DNA from 4 places in the Microbispora sp. H10836 genome. Region 4 is predicted to be linked to each of the others. Evidence: riboswitches for the same ligand, from Rfam matches in the RefSeq annotation. Region 4 holds a riboswitch; each other region holds the start of a gene.
What was found. A riboswitch is a leader RNA that binds a small molecule or an ion and turns the genes downstream of it on or off. The one in region 4 is predicted to bind cyclic di-AMP.
Positions count from the first base shown of each region.

Region 1: it holds a riboswitch for cyclic di-AMP, as region 4 does, so the genes downstream of both, HHX30_RS18275 (CHAP domain-containing protein) here and HHX30_RS32720 (glycoside hydrolase family 25 protein) in region 4, are expected to answer to the same signal.
Region 2: it holds a riboswitch for cyclic di-AMP, as region 4 does, so the genes downstream of both, HHX30_RS41185 (C40 family peptidase) here and HHX30_RS32720 (glycoside hydrolase family 25 protein) in region 4, are expected to answer to the same signal.
Region 3: it holds a riboswitch for cyclic di-AMP, as region 4 does, so the genes downstream of both, HHX30_RS34830 (hypothetical protein) here and HHX30_RS32720 (glycoside hydrolase family 25 protein) in region 4, are expected to answer to the same signal.

Region 1 covers NZ_JABBWU010000009.1:118,041-123,230, reverse strand. The annotation lists gene HHX30_RS18285 (DUF6295 family protein) at 1-140, opposite strand, end outside; gene HHX30_RS18280 (dienelactone hydrolase family protein) at 151-894, opposite strand; cyclic di-AMP (ydaO/yuaA leader) riboswitch at 1,279-1,421, shown strand; gene HHX30_RS18275 (CHAP domain-containing protein) at 1,771-2,379, shown strand; gene HHX30_RS18270 (DUF305 domain-containing protein) at 2,428-3,015, opposite strand; gene HHX30_RS18265 (IclR family transcriptional regulator C-terminal domain-containing protein) at 3,466-4,263, shown strand; gene HHX30_RS18260 (DNA alkylation repair protein) at 4,303-4,947, opposite strand; gene HHX30_RS18255 (zinc-binding dehydrogenase) at 5,023-5,190, opposite strand, start outside.
Region 2 covers NZ_JABBWU010000001.1:418,520-423,709, forward strand. The annotation lists gene HHX30_RS01925 (glycosyltransferase family 4 protein) at 1-626, opposite strand, end outside; gene HHX30_RS01930 (hypothetical protein) at 714-1,631, opposite strand; gene HHX30_RS41185 (C40 family peptidase) at 1,734-2,309, opposite strand; cyclic di-AMP (ydaO/yuaA leader) riboswitch at 2,380-2,538, opposite strand; gene HHX30_RS01940 (C40 family peptidase) at 2,840-3,802, opposite strand; gene HHX30_RS01945 (NYN domain-containing protein) at 3,940-5,190, opposite strand, start outside.
Region 3 covers NZ_JABBWU010000026.1:100,566-105,755, reverse strand. The annotation lists gene HHX30_RS34845 (TIGR03086 family metal-binding protein) at 1-306, shown strand, start outside; gene HHX30_RS43860 (50S ribosomal protein bL37) at 316-393, opposite strand; gene HHX30_RS34840 (DeoR/GlpR family DNA-binding transcription regulator) at 534-1,337, shown strand; gene galT (galactose-1-phosphate uridylyltransferase) at 1,375-2,433, shown strand; cyclic di-AMP (ydaO/yuaA leader) riboswitch at 2,504-2,642, shown strand; gene HHX30_RS34830 (hypothetical protein) at 2,665-3,588, shown strand; gene HHX30_RS34825 (sensor histidine kinase KdpD) at 4,058-5,190, shown strand, end outside.
Region 4 covers NZ_JABBWU010000023.1:40,722-45,911, forward strand. The annotation lists gene HHX30_RS32710 (hypothetical protein) at 1-57, shown strand, start outside; gene secD (protein translocase subunit SecD) at 91-2,337, shown strand; gene HHX30_RS32720 (glycoside hydrolase family 25 protein) at 2,386-3,108, opposite strand; cyclic di-AMP (ydaO/yuaA leader) riboswitch at 3,121-3,265, opposite strand; gene uppS (polyprenyl diphosphate synthase) at 3,626-4,342, shown strand; gene HHX30_RS32730 (oxygenase MpaB family protein) at 4,339-5,190, shown strand, end outside.

The DNA of each region.
Region 1 (5,190 bases), on a different contig from region 4:
AAGTCGATGTTCACCGTGTGTTCCTGGCAGGCATGGTAGGGATGGTCGACGTAGACCATGCCGTCGGTGACCGTGAACCAGCCCGACGCCCCCTTGGCGGCGCCGTCGATCCGGATCTTCTCGGTGAGATAGGTGCACATCTGGTCCTCCTCAGGCGGCGAGGTGGCGGCCGAAGAAACCGAAGATCTTCTTCCAGCCCTCCACTGCGGCGGCGGGTCGGTAGTTCGGCCGGTCCACGGAGAAGAACGCGTGGCCGGCGTCCGGGTAGACGTGGAACTCGTGTTCCTTGCCGAGTCTCGTCAGCTCGGCGTCGAGCACCGCGACCTCGTCCGGCGAGGGGAACCTGTCGGCCGCGCCGAAGAGCCCGAGCAGCGGGCAGGACAGGTCGGCGGCCCGGGAGATCAGCGGCTCGGCCTTGAGCGGGAAGTCGGCGGGCGGCGCGGTGACCACGAAGGCCCCGTAACAGTCGACGGCCGCGTCGATCCGGAGCGAGCAGGCGGCCAGGAACGTCTGCCGGCCGCCGGAGCAGTAGCCGATGACACCGATCCTGCCGTTGGCGTGCTCCAGGCCCTTGAGGTAGGCCGCGGCGCCCGCGACGTCGCCGACGAGCTGCTCGTCCGGGACGCCCCCCTTGGCCCGGGCCGCCGCGGCCTGGTCGTCCGGGCTGACACCGGCGCCCTCGCGGGAGTACAGGTTGGGGCAGATGGCCGCGTATCCGTGTGCGGCGAACCTGCGCACGACCTCCTTGGTGGCCTCGTCGTACCCGGGCAGGTGGTGGATCACCACAACCCCGCCGTGAGGGCCGGTATCGAGCGGCCGGGCGGCGTACGCCTCGAGCTCGGCGCCTTCGTGTCCGGTGACGGCGACCGTGCCGGCCCACATCGCGTCGGTCATTGGGGTCCTTCCCTGGAATCGGGTCGCGCGCGGCCGGCGGCGTGGCCGCGTCCGGAAGCTCACGATAGTAGTTTCTTTTGCTAACTAAGTTTCCGCGGAGGCGATGTCGGGCCGCTGCGAGCGCGGCGGGGTGCGGGACTGCCGCCCGGGCGAGTGACGCCGCGCCCGGGCGCGGCGGCTCTGACCCGATCGGGCGTCCGGGCGCGCGTGCCGTACGGGTGTGTGGCGTATCTCACCGAGGGCGGACCGCGACCGCGAGGACCAGCGGAAGTGTCGCGCGACACCGGCCCGAATGGGGCCATTTGCCGGTTTTTGGGCCGTGTCTTACTTGTTATCTACTATGCTTCCCGTGTCGCGCCGGTGTGCGGTCCTCAACCCGAGGACGACCGGCGACCGCCGAATCCCGGACGTCATTCATCCCGGGAACCGGGGACCCATGTCTCTTGGGGTGAATCCGGACCATCCGGTAGGGCTACTCCTGGCCCGAACCCGTCAGCTAACCCGGTAGGCGGCCAAGGAGAGGAGAGCGCGTGGAGTGTCGGCTCCACCTGCCGATCCGGTCCGCGTCGCATCGACGGACCGCATGCCCGCCCTGGAACGTCTCCAGGCTTCCGGGGTGATGGCGCGCCCGTGACGGGCTGCCACATCTCCCGTTTCTGATTCCGCCCCGCCGCGAGGCCGTGCCCTCGTACGGCCATGCCGTCATGCCGTCACGCCCGGTGGGCCGGTTCGTCATGTCTCGAAGCGCGCCATGAGGAGCCTCCGATTTCCAGCGATCCCATAGCTCGACAGCTGCTCGACGCCGTCCGCCCGGAACTGGGCTACCGCGAACGAGCGGGAAAACATACGAAGTTCGGCGAATGGTACGCCGACAACGTGGCCAAGGACCCCGACTTCAAGACCGCACCCTGGTGCGACATGTTCGTCTCCTGGGCGGCGAACCGGGCCGGGGTGCAGGACCACGTCGGCGAGTTCGCGCTGACCACGCGGCACGCCAAGTGGTTCAAGAAGCAGCACGCCTGGAGCGACAAGCCCGAGCCGGGCGCCGTGGTCTTCTTCGACTGGTCGGGAACCAAGAACGTCCGCGACATCGACCACGTCGGCGTGGTCGAGAAGGTCGCGGGCGGGAAGGTCCACACCATCGAGGGCAACGTCGACGGCGTCTGGCTGAAGCGGAAGGTGCGCGACAAGAGCAAGATCGTCGGGTACGGCCTGCCGCGCAAGGTCAAGGCGACGCCGAAGGCGCCGGTGACGGTCCAGCCCGTGGCCGCGGTGAACGCCAGTGTCCAGGGTCCGGCCGGGCCGGCCACCAGGAACATGGCGGCGCAACAGGGGCAGTCTCCCGACGTCGTGTGGTCGCCGGGTGACGCCGTCCTGCCGGCCGGTCTGCTCTTCGCGGTGGTCTCCACCGCCGTGACCGGGCTCCGGGTCAAGGCCGCGGCGGCGCCCTCCGGCGGACGGCACCGCAGGCGCCGCACCCGGTGATCTCCCGCGAGCCCGCGTCGCAGGGGCGGCGGCCGGGCGGCGGCCGCCTCACTCCAGGAGGCGCTTCATCTCCTTGATCTCGGCCGACTGGCTGGAGACGACGGACGTCGCCATCCGCCGGGCCGGCTCGTACGCTCCGGCGCGCAGTTCGTCCCGTGCCATGGTCACGGCGCCATCGTGGTGCCGGATCATCATCGTGAGGAAGGCCCGGTCGAAGGGCCGTCCGGACAGGCCTTCGAGGCGCCGCATGTCCTCGGGGGACATCATGCCGGGCATGGCGTGGTGGGCCGGCGCGGCGCTCTCATCGGGCACCCGTTCGCCCCAGGCGGTGAGCCAGCCGCTCATCGCCTGGATCTCGGCAGCCTGGGCGGCCTTGATCCGCTCGGCGAGCCGCTTGACCCGGGCGTCGGCCGCCCGGCTTTCGGCCAGCTTCGACATCTCCACCGCCTGACGATGATGCGGGATCATCATCTGGGCGAACATGACGTCATGCTCGTTGTGGTCGGCCGCCGGCGTCGTGGCGGCCGGGGCGGCGGGCAGGGCCGGCGTGCCGGCGAAGGCGGCGGCGCCGTACCCGCCCATGCCGCTCAGCAGACCGGCCGCCAGCAGGGCCGAGGGCAGCACGCGTCCCCTCATCACAACCACCTCCGTTTTCGTCCGGACACGGTGATCGGGCCGGAGCGGAGCGGCGGCCCGGCACGCGGAGGCACCCCGGGAGTCGCGGGACCTGTTCCGCAGCGAGTCCCTCCGCGTGACCGGACCGCGACGCCCTCCGCTCGCCGTCCGCCTCGGGAGACGTGCCCGGCCGGATGCCGGTCATGCCTCCCGGGCCTCCTGCCGGTCGCGAGGCCGCGCGGTCCCCTGGGAAGGCGGCCGGACACACTTCTCGCCGCACTGTCGTGGCGTCCGCCGCTGGAGCGGACATAGGTCCGCTGAGCGGTCGTGTCAGAGGCTTCCGCCGCCGGGCGTCACGCAATGACGGAGCGAACCTGGGCATCCCGGGTTCTTCCTCTCGCCGTCAGGCGGACAGCGACAGGCTGGCAGGGTCTAAAGTTGACTCGGCGAGTTCGAGCGGAAGAGGCGTTCATGGCACGAGGCGACACTGGACCCGACTTCATCGAGGCGCTGGCGCGCGGCCTCGATGTCATCAGGGCGTTCCAGCCGGGGCGTCCGGTCATGTCCCTGACCGAGGTGGCGGCCGCGACCGGACTGGCCCGGCCGACCGCGCGGCGCATCCTGCTCACGCTGCAGGAGCTGGGGTACGCCCGGGCGGAGCAGGGCGGTTTCGCCCTCACCCCGCGGGTGCTCGAGCTCGGCGTCTCCTACGTCCGCTCGACGGGACTGTGGGAGGTCGCCCGGCCGCACCTGGAACGGCTGGTCGCCCAGACGCGCGAGTCCTCGTCGATCGCCCAGCTCGACGGGTCCGACATCGTGTACGTCGCCCGGGTGGCCGTACCGAAGATCGTCGCCCTCTCGGTGCAGATCGGGACGCGGTTTCCGGCGCTGCAGACGTCCCTGGGCAAGGTGCTGCTCGCCGCGCTGCCGCCGGACGAGCTGGAGCGGGTGCTGGCCGAGCCGAGCCGGTCGGGCATCGAGCCGCGGTGGCGGCCCGGCCGGCAGGAGCGCGACGCGATGTTGCGCGAGGTGCGGGCGAAGGGCTGGGCGCTGACCGACGAGCAGCTCGCCCTCGGGATCCGGTCGGTGGCCGCGCCACTGCGCGACGGCTCGGGAAAGGTCATCGCGGCGGTCAACGTGAACAGCCACGCCGCCGAGACCTCGCTGGACAAGCTCACCGGGGAGCACCTGCCCCTGCTGCTCACGACGGCCGGGGCGATCAGCGCCGACTGGGCGCTCTACGAGTCGGTCCCGCAGGTCACGGCATAGCTGAGGGATGTGGCGGCACGGGCGTGAGTGCGAACCTTCCTACTCGGCGTGCTGCCGGCGCACCATCTCGGTGATCCAGACGGGCGCGAACGGAGAGGTGCAGCCCGGGGGTGTCGGGTAGTCCTTGAGCACCTCCAGGCGCTCACCGATGTCGATGGCACGGGCACGGTGCTCGGCGTGCTCGATTCCGATCTGCGCCAGGCAGTGGTTCATCGCCCATTGCAGGCGATCCGGTGCGTTCTTCATCTCCGCCTCGATGACGTCGAGCAGCCCCGCGAGGTCGAGGCCCTCCGGCTTTCTCGTCACGCGTTCGGTGGTCAGCGCCCAGCCCGCACTCGCGACCACCGGATCCGAATCGGCGGACCAGGCCAGGCGCAGCTCTTCGGCGTGCGGGCTCTTCTTCACCACGTAGTTCACGAGCCAGTCATGCACCTTGGGCGTACGCGCCTCGCGCAGCATGGCGTCCAACCCGTCACGCTCGAACGCCTTCGGACGGCAGATCAGGATCGCCAGCAGTCGCGCCGCGGTGTCATCCGTCTCCCAGAGCCGGCACGCGAGTTCCTGCTGCGTCTTCAGCCGCTTGGCGAGCGCGCGCAGCTTGCCGAGGTTCACACCGTGATCGTCACCGTGTCTCTCGTTGACCTCGCGCGCCTTCGGGTCATCGAGTTCGGCCAGCTCGGCCATCACCTCGGCCACCGTCGTCTCGGTCGGCGTCGTTCCGGCCACCTCAGCCTCCTGTCCGTCGAGCTCCCCGGCCCGTCAGAGCGTCAGACATTCCTCAGCGAGCCGCCCAGGGATGAGGACTATTCTGCCCGAGGCGGCGCCGGCGGCCTGGCGCTGCCAGGCGGCCGCGGCCTCCTCCAGCGGGACGCGCTCGTGGGCGACGGACAGCCGCCCGGCCGCGGCCTGCTCGGCCACGAACACGAT
Region 2 (5,190 bases), on a different contig from region 4:
GCCCGCAGCAGCACGTCCTGGCCCTTGCGCGGCACCAGCCGCGAAACGCACACGACCACCGGCCGGTCGCCGAGGCCGAGCGAGGCCCGGATCCGGTCACCGCCCGCCCCGGGACGGAAGGCCGCGGTGTCCACGCCCGGCGCGAGCCGTACGAGCCGGGAGAGGGGGACGGCCCGGGCGATCCGGCGGCGGGTGTACTCGCCGAGGTAGGTCACGACGTCGGCCCCCGCACCGATACGGCGCAGCAGGGCGCGCGCGCCGGGCAGCCGGGCCCAGGACGCCTCGTGCCCGTGGGTGAGCATGACGATCCGGCCCGCGCCCGCGGCGCGCAGAGCGGGGGCGAGCAGCCCCAGCGGCGCCGCCGCGCCGAACACGACGGTGGCGCCGTCCTCGACCAGCGCCGCCGCCCTTCTCGCCACCGAGCGCGTCGGCAGCATCAGCGAGGAGGGGTGACGGACGACCTCGTACGGCTGGCGGGCGTCGAAGTCCTCGCATCCCTTCCAGCGCGGGGCGTACACGACCACCGAGCCGGGCGGCCGGCGGGAGGCGAGGCCGTGCACGAACGCCTGGATGCCGCCCGGTCTGGGCGGGAAGTCGTTCGTGACGATCAGCGTCCGCTTCGTCATCTCACCCCCCGGCGTGGCCGCGCGGTCCGCCCGCGCCGCCCGAGAAGGCATTGTCGCAGCCGCCGCCGTACCGCCGCCGTACGCCGATCAGGACCGGGCGAGCTGCCCGCGCGCGTACGCCCGCCATTCGAGGGTCAGGCGGCCGGCGGTCAGCCCGAGCACCTCCCGCAGGGCGGCGCCGATCTCCTCTCGCCGCGCGGCGCGGTAGAGGGCGACCAGCCTCCGCTCGCCGAACCGTGCGGCGATGTAGCGGCAGGCCAGCCACGCCTCCTCGTACGCCTGGGCGGGCCTGGCGGCGAAGTCGCCGGGCCCCGGCAGCTCCCGCAGCGCCGGTCTGCCGGCGGCCACGTCGGCGGCCAGCTCGGCGGCCACCGTGCGGACCGGCAGCCCGCTGTCCAGGTAGCCCACGTAGTCGGCGAAGCCCTCCATGAGCCACATCGGGACGGCGCGGGGACCGGCGGTCGCGACGTGCGTCAGCTCGTGGGTCACGACGACCAGGCGGCCCGTCGCGGACAGGCGGGCGAACGCGGCCGGCTGCACGATCACCCGGCCGCCGGTGGCGACGGCCGCCAGGCCGTCCACCTTCGCGGGCGCGGCCAGCACGGCGGTCTGCTCCGCGCCGCGGGGCACGAGGACCACCGCGCCGCCGTACCCGCCCCAGATCCTCGTCACCGTACGGCCCGCACGATCGGCCAGCGCGGCGATCTCGGCGACCAGCGGCCGGGGCGACCCGACGACGACCGCGCGCGCGCCGCGGGCGACGGAGGCGCCGGTCCACATGCCCGGATGCTCCCGCACGGCGGCGCGGGCATCGAGCCGCAGGGCGAGCAGCGGATCGGGCGCGGCCGCGGCCCCCGGTCCGGCCAGCAGCGCGGCCAGCGCGACGGCCACGGCCGCGACACGGCGGGGACGGACGGCCCCGTGGGACGGATCGCCGGGCCGGCGCCGACCGGCCTCGGCGCGCCCGCCCGGCACGACTACGGGCACGCCACTCGTGACAGTCACGCCGTGCATGGTAACCAGCACATGCCACGGCCCCGTCCACCTCGGCGAGGTGGACGGGGCCGCGAGGACGGCGCCGGTCGAGGGGGCTGGTGACCGGCGCCCTCAGACGCCCGGACGGACGGCACCCACGAAGGTGCTCCTCCGGTAGGCGTCCAGCTTGTCGATCCGCACCCGCGTGCCGCTGTGCGGAGCGTGGACCATCTTGCCGTGCCCGACGTACATGCCGACGTGGCCGCCGCCGCTGGTGAAGATCAGGTCACCGGGCTCGAAGTGCCCCCAGGACACCTTCTTCCTGACCGTGCCCCGGATGGACCACGTCGTGCGCGGCAGCCGTACGCCCGCCTTGCGCCAGGCGTACTGGACCAGGCCCGAGCAGTCGAACGCGCCCGGTCCCGTGGCCCCGTAGCGGTAGGGGTCGCCGATCTGCTTCCTGGCCATCTGCACCGCGCGCCGGGCCTTGGCCCGCTGGAGCGCGGTCCTGCTGACCTTCCGCTTGGCGGCGGACTTCTTCTTGGTCGCCTGCTTCTTCGCCGCGGCCTCGCGGGCGGCGGTGTTCGCACCGGTCGCCGTGGCCGTCTTCGTGGTCGTCTTCGTCTCGGGGGCTGTCTTGACGACCGTGACCGTCACCGTGTCGGCCGCCGCCGGATGCGCACCGGCGACCCCTACGGATGCCGTCAAAGCGGCACCTCCCAGGGCAATTCGGGCAATACGGGACAGGCTAGCGGGGGTGGTAGACAGGATCTCTCCTCGGCTCTTCCGCAAACGCCTACCGGGTTAGCTGACGGGTTCGGGCGGGGAAGTCGCCCTACGGCGCGCGATGCGCCGATTCACCCCGGACCTTCGCGTGAAGGTCGATGGTTCCCCGGCTCCGTGCCTCCTGACTGCACGGACTCGGCAGGCCATCGGCGCCGGGGATCCCGCGAGGGGGAGGGTGTTGGAGGCGCCGATGACGGTGGATGGTTGCGCTACCGGCCGGCCGGACCGGTTCGCGGCGGCGAGGCGTGCCCGCCGCGGCCCAGAAGCTACCCAGGACCCGGCGCGTTCGGCAAAGCCCTCGCGCCGGATAAAGATCGGATAACGAAGGCCGAGAAGAAGAAACCGCAGCTTACCCGCAGCACGGATGACTAAATGTGACTCTGCTCACAGTCCCGTCACACGGGCCCAATCCGGCCACATGAGGCACAACCATCACAGATCCGGGCGAGACGTCAGGGACGGACAGCACCGATGGCGTGATACTCGGCGAGTGTGACAATCTTCACAACGTCCCCGGTCTGCGGAGCGTGGACGACCTTGCCGTCGCCGGCGTAGATGCCGACGTGCCCGTAACCGGCGTGCCAGAGCAGATCGCCCGGCTGGAGCTCGTCCAGGGAGACCCTGCGGCTCGCGCCCCAGGCCCACTGCTCGTAGCTGGTCCGGGGCAGGGTCACCCCCGCCGCCGACCAGGCGGCCTGCACGAGGCCCGAGCAGTCCCAGGAGTCCGGCCCGGTGCCCCCGTAGCGGTACGGCTTGCCGACCTGCTTGTAGGCGAACTGGAGGGCCGACAGCGCGTTACCCGACGCCGGTCCGGTGTAGACGACGCCGGCGCTGTTCGGATTGCCGGGGTTGTACGTCCCGAGCGAGCGCAGCAGCTTCATCTGCTCCCTGACGAGCTTGTCGACCTTCTCCTTCTCGTCGGCGAGCTCGCTCCTGACGTCGGCGGCCTCCTTGTAGAGCGTCTTGCTCTGGTCACGGCGGTCCTTGAGGCCCTGGATGGCGCCCTCGTACTCGCGAAGCCGCCCCGCACGCTCGGCCGAGATGTGGTTGAGCGTGGCCAGGCCGCTGAGCATGGAGTCGGGGTTCGAGCTGTAGAAGACGCCGCCCCACGACCCCATGTCGCCGACCTGGTAGCTGTTGACGGCCATCGTGACCAGCCCGGCGCGGAGCTCCTCCACCCGGACGTTCTGCTTCTTGTAGTCCTCGTTGATGGCGAGGTACTTCTGCCTCGCCTTCTTCCACTTCTCGTTGGCCGCGTTATAGCGGTCCACGAGCTTGTCGGCCTGCTCGTTCAGCTTGTTCAGCTTCGCCTTGGCCTGCGCGACTGTGGGCTTCGGATCCGCCTGCGCGCCCGTCACCGGCGTCAGCAGGACCACGGCGGCCAGACCGGCGGCCACCGGCACACGCCCTCGCACTGAGGCCCCCTTTTTAGATCTACGAAACCTGCGCGCGACTCTATCTAGGCGATCTTGAAGCTTCAACCTAGTCGCAGGTATTCGCGGTGGTCATGACCCAGGGCGACGACGCGGGTCCGGAGCGTGCGTACGGCGGCTCAGCCCCGGCCGAGCCGGCGCAGCAACAGGAGCGAGGGCACCGGGCGCGCGCCCATGCGGCGCACCGACTCGGCCACCTCCCGGTCGGAGGAGACGACCGCGATCGCCCGCCCCGGCGGCTCCGCCCGCACCAGCGTGCGGATGAGGTCGTCGGCGATCTCCCCGGGCGCGCTGAACATCACCCGGACCCCGCGGGGCGCGGACACCTGGACGGGCCCGTTCAGCTCGGCGCCGTCGAAGACGCACGTCACCTCCGCCCGCGTCTGGACGGCGAGCCCGCCGAGCCCGGTGAGCAGCCGCGCCCGCTGGTCGGCGAGGGTCAGCGAGGGATAGCCGGTCTTGGTCACGTTGTAGCCGTCGACGATCAGATGCAGGTGGGGGATGGCCAGGAGCTGGTCGAGCAGCTGGGGGTCGTCGTTGGCCAGCGCCCGCGCGGGCACGGCCGTCACGCCCGGTTCGCCCGGCACGACGGCGGTCACGTAGTCGGCCGGCCTGCTGATCGTCGTGGGCAGGCCGAGCTCCTTGCGCAGCCCCGCGGCGGCGTCCTGCAGCGCGTCCAGCAGCACCCGCACCCTGGCGTCCTCGATGCTGCGGCCCTCGCGGGCGGCCCTGCGGCTGGCCTCCAGCTGGCGCTCGGCGTCCGCCAGGCGCTCCCTGAGCCGGCGCAGCTCGGTCTCGGCCGCGCCGTTGGCGCTCGCGGCCCTGGCCCGCGCCTCGGCCGTCTCCGCCTCCAGCTCGGCCGTCCTGGCCTCGGCGGCCCTGACCCGCTCACGGGCCTCGTGCAGCTTGCGCCGCAGGTCGGAGTTCTCCGCGCGGGCCGCCTTGAGCTGCTCGCGCACCCGGTCGATCTCCTCCTTGGCGGAGGCACGCTGCGCCGCGAGCTGCTCGCGCAGCCGCGTCTCCGCCTGCTCCCGCTGGCTGCCCGCCGCGGCGGCCTGCTCCAGGTCGGCCCGCGCCTGCTCGACCAGGTCCGGCCAGCCGGGCGGACGGGTCAGGTAGGCCGCCGCCGCGACCATCACCGGCTCGGCCGCGGGGGGCACCGTGCCCTCGGCCAGGCTCGCCACCAGCTCGGGCCAGGCCGCCTCCAGCGTCTCGGCCACCCGCTCGCGGAACTCCTTGTCGTTCTCCAGCTGGGCCGCGATCGGCGCGCTGCCCAGGCGGGCGCGCTTGCGGGGGTCGAACTTGGCGATGTTGCGCAACGGCGGCGGCACGGCGGCGGCGGGCATCGAGCCCAGCACCTGCGCCGCGAC
Region 3 (5,190 bases), on a different contig from region 4:
GCCGTGCAGGCGGTGTACGCCGAGGGCGCCCTGACCGCCGTCGCCCACCTGTCCTTCGGCGACGTGCCGGGCGAGGAGTACATCACCGAGCTGTTCGCGGACGCGCTGATCCACACCTGGGACCTGGCACGTGCCATCGGCGGGCCGGAAAGGCTCGACCCCGAGCTCGTCGCCTCCTGCTCGGAATGGTTCGAGAAGGCGCGGGAGGACTACCGCGAGGCGGGAGTGATCGGGGACGAGCGAGACGTCCCGGCCGGCGCCGACCAGCAGACTCACCTGCTCGCCGCCTGGGGCAGGAACCCCTAGGCCGGGCCTCTACCGGCCCGTGGGCCGCCTGCCGTGATTGGCCTTCTTCTTCTTGCGTGCCTTCGACTTGCGCGCGCGTCTGCCCATGAAGACCGCCTTCCGTCGAGTACGGCTTTCGCTCACTGTCCTCCCCGGCACCGCGACCGGGCAAGTACCCGGACCCCAACTCAACATGTCCCCACGTGCGTGGGGCATAATTTGTTTGAATCTGTTGACAGGAGTGGTGGATGCTGGCCCAGCAACGGCAGCAGGCGATCCTGGAGAGGGTACGCAGAACCGGCGGGGTGCGCGTCGCGCAGCTCGTACGCGACCTCGGGGTCTCGGACATGACGATCCGCCGCGACCTGGAGGTCCTCGCGGAACGCGGCCTGATCGTCAAAGTGCACGGCGGGGCGACCGCCACCGGCACCGGCTCGACGGAGGAGCCGGGCTTCGCGGCCAAGTCGGTGCGGCAGCAGGCCGAGAAGGAGGCCATCGCCCGCCGGGCGGCCATGCTCGTACGGCCGGGCAGCTCCGTCGCCCTGTCGGCCGGGACCACGACCTGGACGCTCGCCCACCACCTGGTGGACGTGCCCGAGCTGACAGTGATCACCAACTCGGTGCAGGTGGCCGACGTCTTCCACCGGGCGGGGCGGCCCGACCAGACCGTGGTGCTGGTGGGAGGTGTGCGCACGCCCTCCGACGCCCTGGTCGGCCCGGTGGCCGTGGCGGCCGTCCGCTCCCTGAACGTCGACACCCTCATGCTCGGCGTGCACGGCATGAGCGTCAGGGCGGGATACACCACGCCCAACCTGCTGGAGGCGGAGACCGACCGCGCCCTCATCACAGCCGCCCAGCAGCTCGTGGTCCTGGCCGACCACACCAAGTGGGGGACGATCGGCATCAGCACGATCGCCGCCCTCGGCGAGGCCGACGTGGTCGTGAGCGACGTCGGCCTGCCGGAGGAGGCGCGCGCCGCGCTGTCGGAGCACGCCGGCGAACTTCTCCTCGCCGATCCGTCCGGGGAATCCGCGCTGGAGACCGCACTGTGACGCCGAACACCGCACGCTGAAAGTTGGAGACCGCTCTGTGAAGCGCACCATCACCCATCTCGCCGACGGCCGCGAACTGATCTACTTCGACCGGCGCGACGACGCCGACCACGGCGCCACCGACCCCAGGGACCTGCCGCCGCGCCCGCTCGCCTCCGAGCTGCGCTACGACCCCCTGATGGACGAGTGGGTGGCCGTCGCCAGGCATCGTCAGACGCGCACCCACCTGCCGTCCGCCGAGGAGTGCCCGCTCTGCCCGGCCCATCCCGGCTCGGAGATCCCCTCGCCGTACGAGGTGGCGGTGTTCGAGAACCGGTTCCCGTCGTTCAGCTTCAACACCGGGGCGTACGAGCAGGTGGGCGGCCTGAGCGAGGTGCGGCCGGGGATCGGGCGCTGTGAGGTCGTCTGCTTCACCTCCGACCACGACGCGTCGTTCAGCTCCCTCAGCGACGAGCAGGCCGAGCTGGTCGTCGAGGCGTGGGCCGACCGTACGGCCGAGCTGTCCGCACTGCCCGGAGTGGAGCAGGTCTTCTGCTTCGAGAACCGCGGCGCCGAGATCGGCATCACGCTGCCGCACCCCCATGGGCAGATCTACGCCTATCCGTACGTCACGCCGCGTACGCGCCAGATGCTGGACGCCGCCGCCCGTCACCGGGGCGGCAACCTGTTCGCGGACGTCCTGGCCGCCGAGCGGAGGGGCCCCCGGGTGGTGGCCGCCAACGAGCACTGGACGGCCTTCGTCCCGGCCGCCGCGCGGTACCCGTTCGAGGTGCACGTCTACCCGCACCGCCGGGTGCCCGACATCCCCGCGTTGTCGCCCGAGGAACGGGCCGCCTTCGCGCCGCTCTACATCGAGGTGCTGCGCCGCCTCGACGGGCTGTTCGGCGTCGTCATGCCGTACGTCGCGGCCTGGCACCAGGCCCCGGTCACCTACCGGCGCGACCTGGCCCATCTCCACCTCCAGCTCTTCACGATCCGGCGTGCGCCGAACAAGCTGAAGTACCTCGCCGGCTCGGAGTCGGCGATGGGCGCGTTCGTCAACGACGTGCTCCCGGAGGAGGCCGCCCGGATGCTCCGCGAGGTGGTCACGACTTGATCACCGAACGGTTGCGACTTGGGTGGCACCTGGAGTTTCTTTACCAGTAGTATCCCTGGCACCGGTTGTCACAGCCGGTACGCCTAATCCCGGGCGCCTCGCCCGGGAGCCGGGGACCCAATCACGCATCTGGGGTCAAGGCAGCCGCCTGCCCGGGCTCCTCCAGCCCGCACCCGTCAGCTAACCCGGCAGGCACGTGGAGAGGAGTGGGCTCTGCCCCGCGCGTTCCCCTTGGCCGTCGGTGTGCTCGCCTCCGCCGCCCTCCTGTTCGGCGCGGCCGCCCCGGGCGCCGCCGACCCCAAGCCGACGGAGAAGCAGCTCAAGCAGGAGCTGTCGGACCTGCGGAAGAGGATCGACCGGCTGATCGCCGACTACAACGCCAAACGGGTCGCGCTCGCCGACGCCCGGGTCGAGGAGAAGGCCGCGCGCGGGCGGCTGGCCAAGGCGGAGGCCGATTACGAGGCCGCCAGGGACGCCGTACGGCAGATGGCCGGGCTGCGCTACCAGACCGACAGCTCGATGGCGCTGCCCGACATGAACACCGCCGCGCTGAACTACCAGCTCAAGGAGGAGCAGGCCGCCAGGCTCGAGCACTTCGAGCAGGTCCGCGCCGAGCGGCAACGCGCCGCGGACGCCGCCAAGACGCTCACCGGACAGCTCAAGACGCAGGCCGCCGAGGTCGCCGCACAGCGCGAGGACGCAGAGGACCTCATCGACGAGATCAAGGACAAGCTCGACGCCCTCATCCCGATCGCCCCGGGCAGACGGGCCGGTGGTTCGTGGGCGCCGGAGCTGCCCGCCGGCTCCGACAACATCACCCCCCGCATGCGGCTCATGCGTACCGAGGTCGGCAAGACCTTCGATCTGCGGTTTCCAGTGGGCTGCTACCGCGCGGAGAACAGCGGCGAGCACCCCCTCGGGCGTGCCTGCGACTTCATGATGAGCTCGGGCGGCGCCATGCCCTCCCCGGAGATGAAGGCGCTGGGCGACAGCCTGGCCGCCTGGGCCATCAAGAACGGGCCGAAGCTGGGCGTGATGTACGTGATCTGGCAGCAGCGCATCTACAACCTCGGCCACCCGGGCTGGCGGACGATGTCCGACCGCGGCGGAGTCACCGCCAACCACTACGACCACGTCCACATCTCGATGTACTAGAGGCCCGCAAGCCGTCTACCTGCACTGGTTGGCCTGGCGCCGCCGTCATCAAGCCCGCGCCCGCTGGTTCCACCATCGAGCCCGCCTATCCACCGCATACACCCAGCTCAGCTGGCAAATGGCGGCTGCCGCACTAGGGAAAATCATCATCATAAATCTATGAATGTCCAAAAAGTGAGTATTAGTCAATGGATGAGTTGACTCATGGTTGATTAGAACTGAACCACATGGTTCGAGGTGACTGTCTGTTCTTGGTCGTAGGCATGGTGCTACGGTGTCTGCCTGTTCACGCCCTGCTGTGAAACGGCACCGCATGGCCGTCCCGCCTACCAGGGAGAACAGCAGGTTCGACGCGGCCTTGTCATGCTCTGCCGCCACCCCGAGGACGCCGATGTCAGTAGATGTACCCCACCGGGCGCGGAGAAGGTTTTCACCGAGGGAACTGGCAACCCTCGCCTCTCTCGGCGCCATGATCATTACGGCCTGCGCGTGGTTGTGGGCGATATCCGCCGCCCCTTATGAGGCCAGAGAGCTGATGGCGCTCGTCGGCGGGGTCTCGGCCGCACTCCTGTCCGGCGCCGTCGCGGCCATTGTCCACTACTCCGGCACCGGTCGCCGGCTGCGTGAGCAGGCCGAGTGGGCCGGCGCGCGGTTCACCTGGCTGGAGCGGGAAACACTGCGAATGGCCGAGGAGTCGCTGCCCGCGCTGGGACGTCAGGTGCGGGACGGCGCCTCGGTCGCCGACGCGCTCTCCCAGATACCGCAGCCTCCGGACGGCCCGCTGCTGCACCTGCTCAGAGCGGCCGGGCACGAGCTCGAACTGCTCGAACGCGAGCGCGCCGTCGCCCAGGCGTCCCGCGATGCGACCGAGGGCGAGATCTCCCGGCTGATCGGCGAGACGCTGCCGGAGCTGTTCCGGCGGATCCAGACGGACCGGATGTCGGTGAGCGCCGCACTGGCCGAGATACGCCAGCCGGGGCAGGACCCGCTACGCGACCTGCTGCGCGAGACGGCGCGGCAGCTCTCCGAGAGCGAGCGCAGGGGCACCGCCGTGATGGCGGCGTGCGCCGGGGCCGCGGCCCGGGTGCAGGCACAGGCCACCAGCCTGCTCGCCCGGCTGCGCGAACTGGAGGAGCGGTACGGCGAACAAGAGGAGGTATTCGCCGACCTGCTTGACCTGGACCACCGCGTCTCCCAGATGAGCCGGCTGGCGGACAACATCGCGCTGCTGAGCGGCGGCCGTTCCGGGCGGCGATGGACCCGGCCGATCGTCATGGAAAGCGTCCTGCGCGGCGCGATGGGCCGCATCGGCGCCTACCGGCGCATCCGGCTGCACTCCACCAGCACCGTCGCCGTCGCGGGGTACGCGGCCGAGGGCGTGATGCACGCGCTGGCCGAGGTGATGGACAACGCCGCCACGTTCTCGGCGCACGGCACCGAGGTCCACGTGTACGTGGACGAGGAGGACGCCGGCGTCGTGATCACGATCGAGGACAGCGGCCTGGGGATGCGCCCGCGCGAGCGGCAGCACGCCACCAGGCTCGTGTCCGAGCCGCTCGACCTGCGGACGCTGTCCGGTACCCGGCTGGGCCTGGCGGTCGT
Region 4 (5,190 bases):
GCCCAGTGCCCGCGCCGGGCGGCTCCGGCCCGCGCTCCTCCCTCCACCGCGTACTGAGACCTTTCCCACTCGTACGCCTGTGGAGGCTTCATGTCCCGTGCGCCCATGTGGCGTGCGGTGGCGGCGCTCGCCGTCATCGCGACCTCATTGCTGCTCGCCCTCACCATGGCCCCGCGCCTCGGCCTCGACCTGCGCGGCGGCACCCAGCTCGTCTTCGAGACGAAGGACTCTCCCACGGTCAAGGCCGACGCCGACGCCACCGACCGTGCCCTCGACGTGCTCCGGCGCCGGGCGGACGCCCTCGGAGTCGTCGATCCCACGCTGGTCCGCTCCGGCGAGAAGCGGATCATCGTCGAACTGCCCGGCGTGCTCGACCCGCGCGAGGCCGCCGCGGTCATCGGCAAGACCGCCCAGCTCAACTTCCATCCGGTGCTCGGTCCCGCGGAGGCCGGCGACAAGGACGCGATCGCCGACGAGAGCGGCCAGAAGCTGAAGCTCGGACCGGTCGCGCTCAGCGGGGCCGGCGTCACCGACGCCGCCGCGCGCACCGACCCCCAGCTGGGGCCCGGCTGGTTCGTCACGATCGACTTCAAGGAGCCCGGACCCTGGCGGGAGCTGACCGGGACGGCGGCCTGCGCGCCTCCCGGCGACCACAAGCGCCGCGTCGCCATCGTCCTCGACAACGAGATCATCTCCTCGCCGCAGGTGGACGAGTCGATCGCCTGCGAGGCGGGGATCAGCGGCGGCACCACGCAGATCACCGGGTCGTTCACCGCCCAGGAGGCGCAGAACCTCGCGGTGCTGGTCAAGGGCGGCTCGCTCCCGGTGCCGCTGGAAATGGTCGAGCAGCGCACGGTCGGCCCGACCCTCGGCGCCGACGCCATCGCGGCGAGCGCCAAGGCCGGCATCGTCGGAGTGATCCTGACCGCGCTGTTCATCGGCATCGTCTACCGGGTGGTGGGCGTGCTGGCCGCGGTCGCGCTCGCCTGCTACGGCCTGATCTCGTACGCCGGGCTCGTCGCCATGGGGGCCACGCTCACACTGCCCGGCCTGGCCGGGTTCGTCCTGGCGATCGGCATGGCGGTGGACGCCAACGTGCTGGTCTTCGAACGGGCCAGGGAGGAGTACGGCGAGGCGCCCCGCCGGGGCCTCAAGGCGGCCCTCGAACGAGGGTTCAAGAACGCCTGGAGCGCGATCGCCGACTCCAACATCACCACCCTGCTCGCCGCCGGGCTGCTGTTCTGGCTGGCCTCGGGGCCGGTGAAGGGCTTCGGCGTGACGCTGGCCATCGGCGTGCTGGCCTCGCTGGTCTCGGCCATGCTGATCACCCGGGTGCTCGCCACCGCGCTGATCAGCAGGATCGGCCCGCGGGCGGCCGGCATCGGCTCGATCGGCCGGGTCAGGACCTGGCTGACCCGGCGCGACCCGGATCTGATGCGGGGCAGGCGGCTGTGGCTCGCCGTCGCGGCCGGGCTGCTCGTGCTCGCGGGGGCGGGGCTGGTCACCCGCGGCCTGAACTACGGCGTCGAGTTCACCGGCGGCCGGATCGTGGAGTTCGGCACGAGCAGGCCCGTCGACGTCGCGGCGGCCAGGCAGGCGGTGGCGGACGCCGGGTTCCCCTCGGCCGTCGTGCAGCGGTCGGACGACGCGATCTCGGTGCGCACCGGGCAGATCAGCGCCGACGACGTGGTCCGCGTGGAGGAGGCGCTGGACCGGAGCGTGGGCGAGGTCACCAAGCAGCGCGACGAGCTCATCGGGCCGAGCCTGGGCGAGGAGCTGCGCCGCAACGCGATCATCGCGCTCGCCGTCGCGCTCGCCGCGCAGCTCGCCTACCTGGCGTTCCGGTTCCGGTGGACGTTCGGCACGGCGGCCGTGGCGGCGCTGTTCGTGGACGCGGCCGTCGTCGTCGGCACGTTCGCCTGGCTGGGCAAGCCGATCGACGGGGTGTTCCTGGCCGCGATGCTCACGATCATCGGTTACTCGGTCAACGACAAGGTCGTGCTGTTCGACCGGGTGCGCGAGCTGTGGCCGGTGCGGCGCGGCGAGCCGTTCGGCCGCGTGGTGAACGCCGCGATCCTGCAGACCGCGCCGCGCACGGTCAACACCGGACTCGGGGCGCTGTTCATCCTGGCGGCGCTGGCGGTGTTCGGCGGCGACTCGCTGCGGGACTTCGCCGTCGCCCTGCTGATCGGCATCGTCGTGGGCACGCTGTCGTCGTCGTTCGTGGCCGGGCCGGTGGCGATCGCGCTGGAGCGGCGCTCCGGTCAGCCGCCGCCGGCTCCCGCCGCACCGCGGGTCAAGCCCGCGCGGCGCGACGGCTCCGGCGCGGTGGTCTGAGGCCGGCACGGCCCCCGGGGCGGGACGCCCGCCCCGGGGGCCGTGCGGCTACTGGCGGCCGAGCGCGCGCAGCTGGGCGGGCGTCAGCGCGGAGACGTTCTGGTCGATGGGCGAGTCGGTGTACTGATGGATCGCCCAGGCCTTCCAGTCGGCGGGCGGCGTGATGTCGCCCGGAGCCTTGCTGTAGTGGGCCACCCAGAGCGGGTAGTCGCCGAGGCCGCGGCCGTACTTGTCGGCGAAGTTCCAGCCGCTGTAGAACATCGGCTTGGTCCCGGTCTTGGCCGTCACGTACTCCAGCCAGGCCTTGGCCCACTCGTTGACGTGCTCGACCGACTGGCCGTCGCTGGTCTCCAGGTCGAGCACCAGGATGTCGCCGGGCTTGCCCGGCTGCGAGCTCACCTCGTCGAGGAAGTGGTCGGCCTCGGCGATGGGGTCGTTCTTGGGATGACCGTAGTGGTAGACGCCGCGGACGATGCCCTTCTTGTCCAGCTCACGCCAGTGCCGGGGGAAGGACGAGTCGACCCAGGACGTGCCCTCGGTCGCCTTGATGAAGCCGAACTGCGCACGGCTGTTCATCCAGTCGTGGTCGGCCTCGTAGCCGGAGACGTCCTGGCCGTACGTGTGCGGGTTGGCGTAGGCCGGAGCGGGCAGGACGACGGCCGCCGTGACGCCGGCCGTGGCGGCCGAAACCGCGAGGGTCGCCGCCGCGAGGGCGGAGCGCAGGCGCCGGCCGGAGGGCCGGCGACCGAGGGAGGGGCGGTGGGTGGACATGTCGGGGTTGACTCCTTGCTTCCATGCCGCCTACCGGGTTAGCTGACGGGTTCGGGCAGGAAGTGCCCTACGGGCGCATCTGGGGGCTGCTCCCGATTCACCCCGGAGAGAAGTGGGTCCCCGGCTCCGCAGATCGCGGATTCGGCGGCCGCACGGTCATGGCACCGCGCGGACCGGGCAACGACACGGCAAGGGATACGGCACCGGAGGCCGGTCGGTACCCCAAACCGTGTGCCCTAAAGGTACACACACCACCAGAATGGTGTAAACGGGACAAAACATGTCTTTACCTGCGACAACCCGGACCCACTCACAGGGGCGGCGCCCGAATCCCCTCGCCCGGCACCCAGGGTAAGGATCATGACTACTAACGGTAAGTAGTCATGAAATCTCGCAGCGTGAAAGAGTCCGTCACCGGAGAGATCACTCTCCTCCCCTCCCCGAACCAGGGCCGGGGACGGCGGCGAACGACGGAAGTGACCATGTACTCCTCCCCGAGGCGGGCGATGTGAGAGGCGTGCCTCATCACGTGGCGTGCGTCATGGACGGGAACGGCCGGTGGGCCGCGCAGCGGTCGCTGCCCCGCATCGAGGGGCATCGGGCGGCGGAGACCGCCGTGATCGATGTCATCGAGGCGGCCCACACGGCCGGCGTCGGGTGGCTGAGCCTGTACGCCTTCTCCACGGAGAACTGGCGACGTCCGGCCGCCGAGGTCGACGACCTGCTTCGGCTGGTTCGCCGCGCCCTCCGCAAACACGCCCTGTCCCTGCACACACGCGGAATCCGCTGCCGGTTCCTCGGTGTCACCGATCCGCGGATCCCGCCCGCGCTGGCCCGGGACATCGCCGACCTGACGACGCTGACCCGCGACAACCGGCGGATGACGCTGACGGTGGCGTTCGACCACGGCGGTCGCCGCGACATCGTCGAGGCCGCCCGGTCGCTGATCCGCGACGGGGTGCCGCCCGAGCAGGTCACCGAGGAGAGTTTCGCCCGTCGTCTGCCCCACCCCGACATGCCGGAGGTGGACCTGGTCATCCGCACCTCCGGAGAGCAGCGGATCTCCAACTTCATGCTGTGGCAGGTGGCCTACGCCGAATGGGTCTTCCCCCGGGTGCTGTGGCCGGACTTCCGCGCCGGGCACTTCTGGGAATGCCTGGAGACCTACCGGCGGCGCGACCGCCGGTTCGGCGGTGTGCAGGCACCGGCCCTGACAGGAAAGGAATGTCGATGAGCGACGCCGCACCCGCCGGAACCGACGCCGATCCGCTCGGCCCGGGATCGATGCTCCACCGGTTGACCCACCAGACACGCTGGGGGCTGGTGGCGACCCGGGCCATCGTCCTGGAGGCCGCGCACCCGCAGATCGGCGCCGCGCTGATCACCAACTCGACCTTCGTCGCGCACCCGTGGCGGCGCCTGCGCAACACCGTGCTCAGCGCGCAGCGGATGGTCGACCCCGACAGCGAAGTACGGCGGCGGGAGGCGGCCCGGCTCAACCGTCTGCACGCCCGCATCACCGGCACCGACGCCGAGAACCGTCCGTTCAACGCCGCGGATCCCGAGGTTCGCGCCTGGGTGGTGGCGACGCTGTTCGAGTCCACCGTCACGATGTGCCGGCTCGGCGGCGAGTCCCTCGACGGCCCCGCCCTGGACCGGCTGTACGCCGAGTTCCAGGCGTTCCTCGCACTGATGGACCCCTACGGCGGCAAGCTTCCGCCCACATTGCGGGAGTTCTGGCGCTACTACACGTCCGTCGTCGAGGAGCGGCTGGAGAACACCGAAGCGGTCCACGTCATCCTCGACCGCCTGTTCGCGCAGGTACCCGCGCCCCCTCTGCTCCGCGACCGGCCGGCCGTGTGGGCGGCGGGCAGGGCGATCGCCGGCCCCACGGCCAGCGCGATCATCGTGGCGTCGCTGCCCGAGTCGCTCCGCGCGCGACTGGGCCTCGCCGAGGTGCCCGGCACGCGCACGCTGATGCACGCCGCCTGCCTGTCCACGAGTCTCGCGACGCGGCTGCTGCCGGAGTCGTGGACACGGCTCGACACGGTCATGACCATGCTCGACCCGGGCTACACGCCG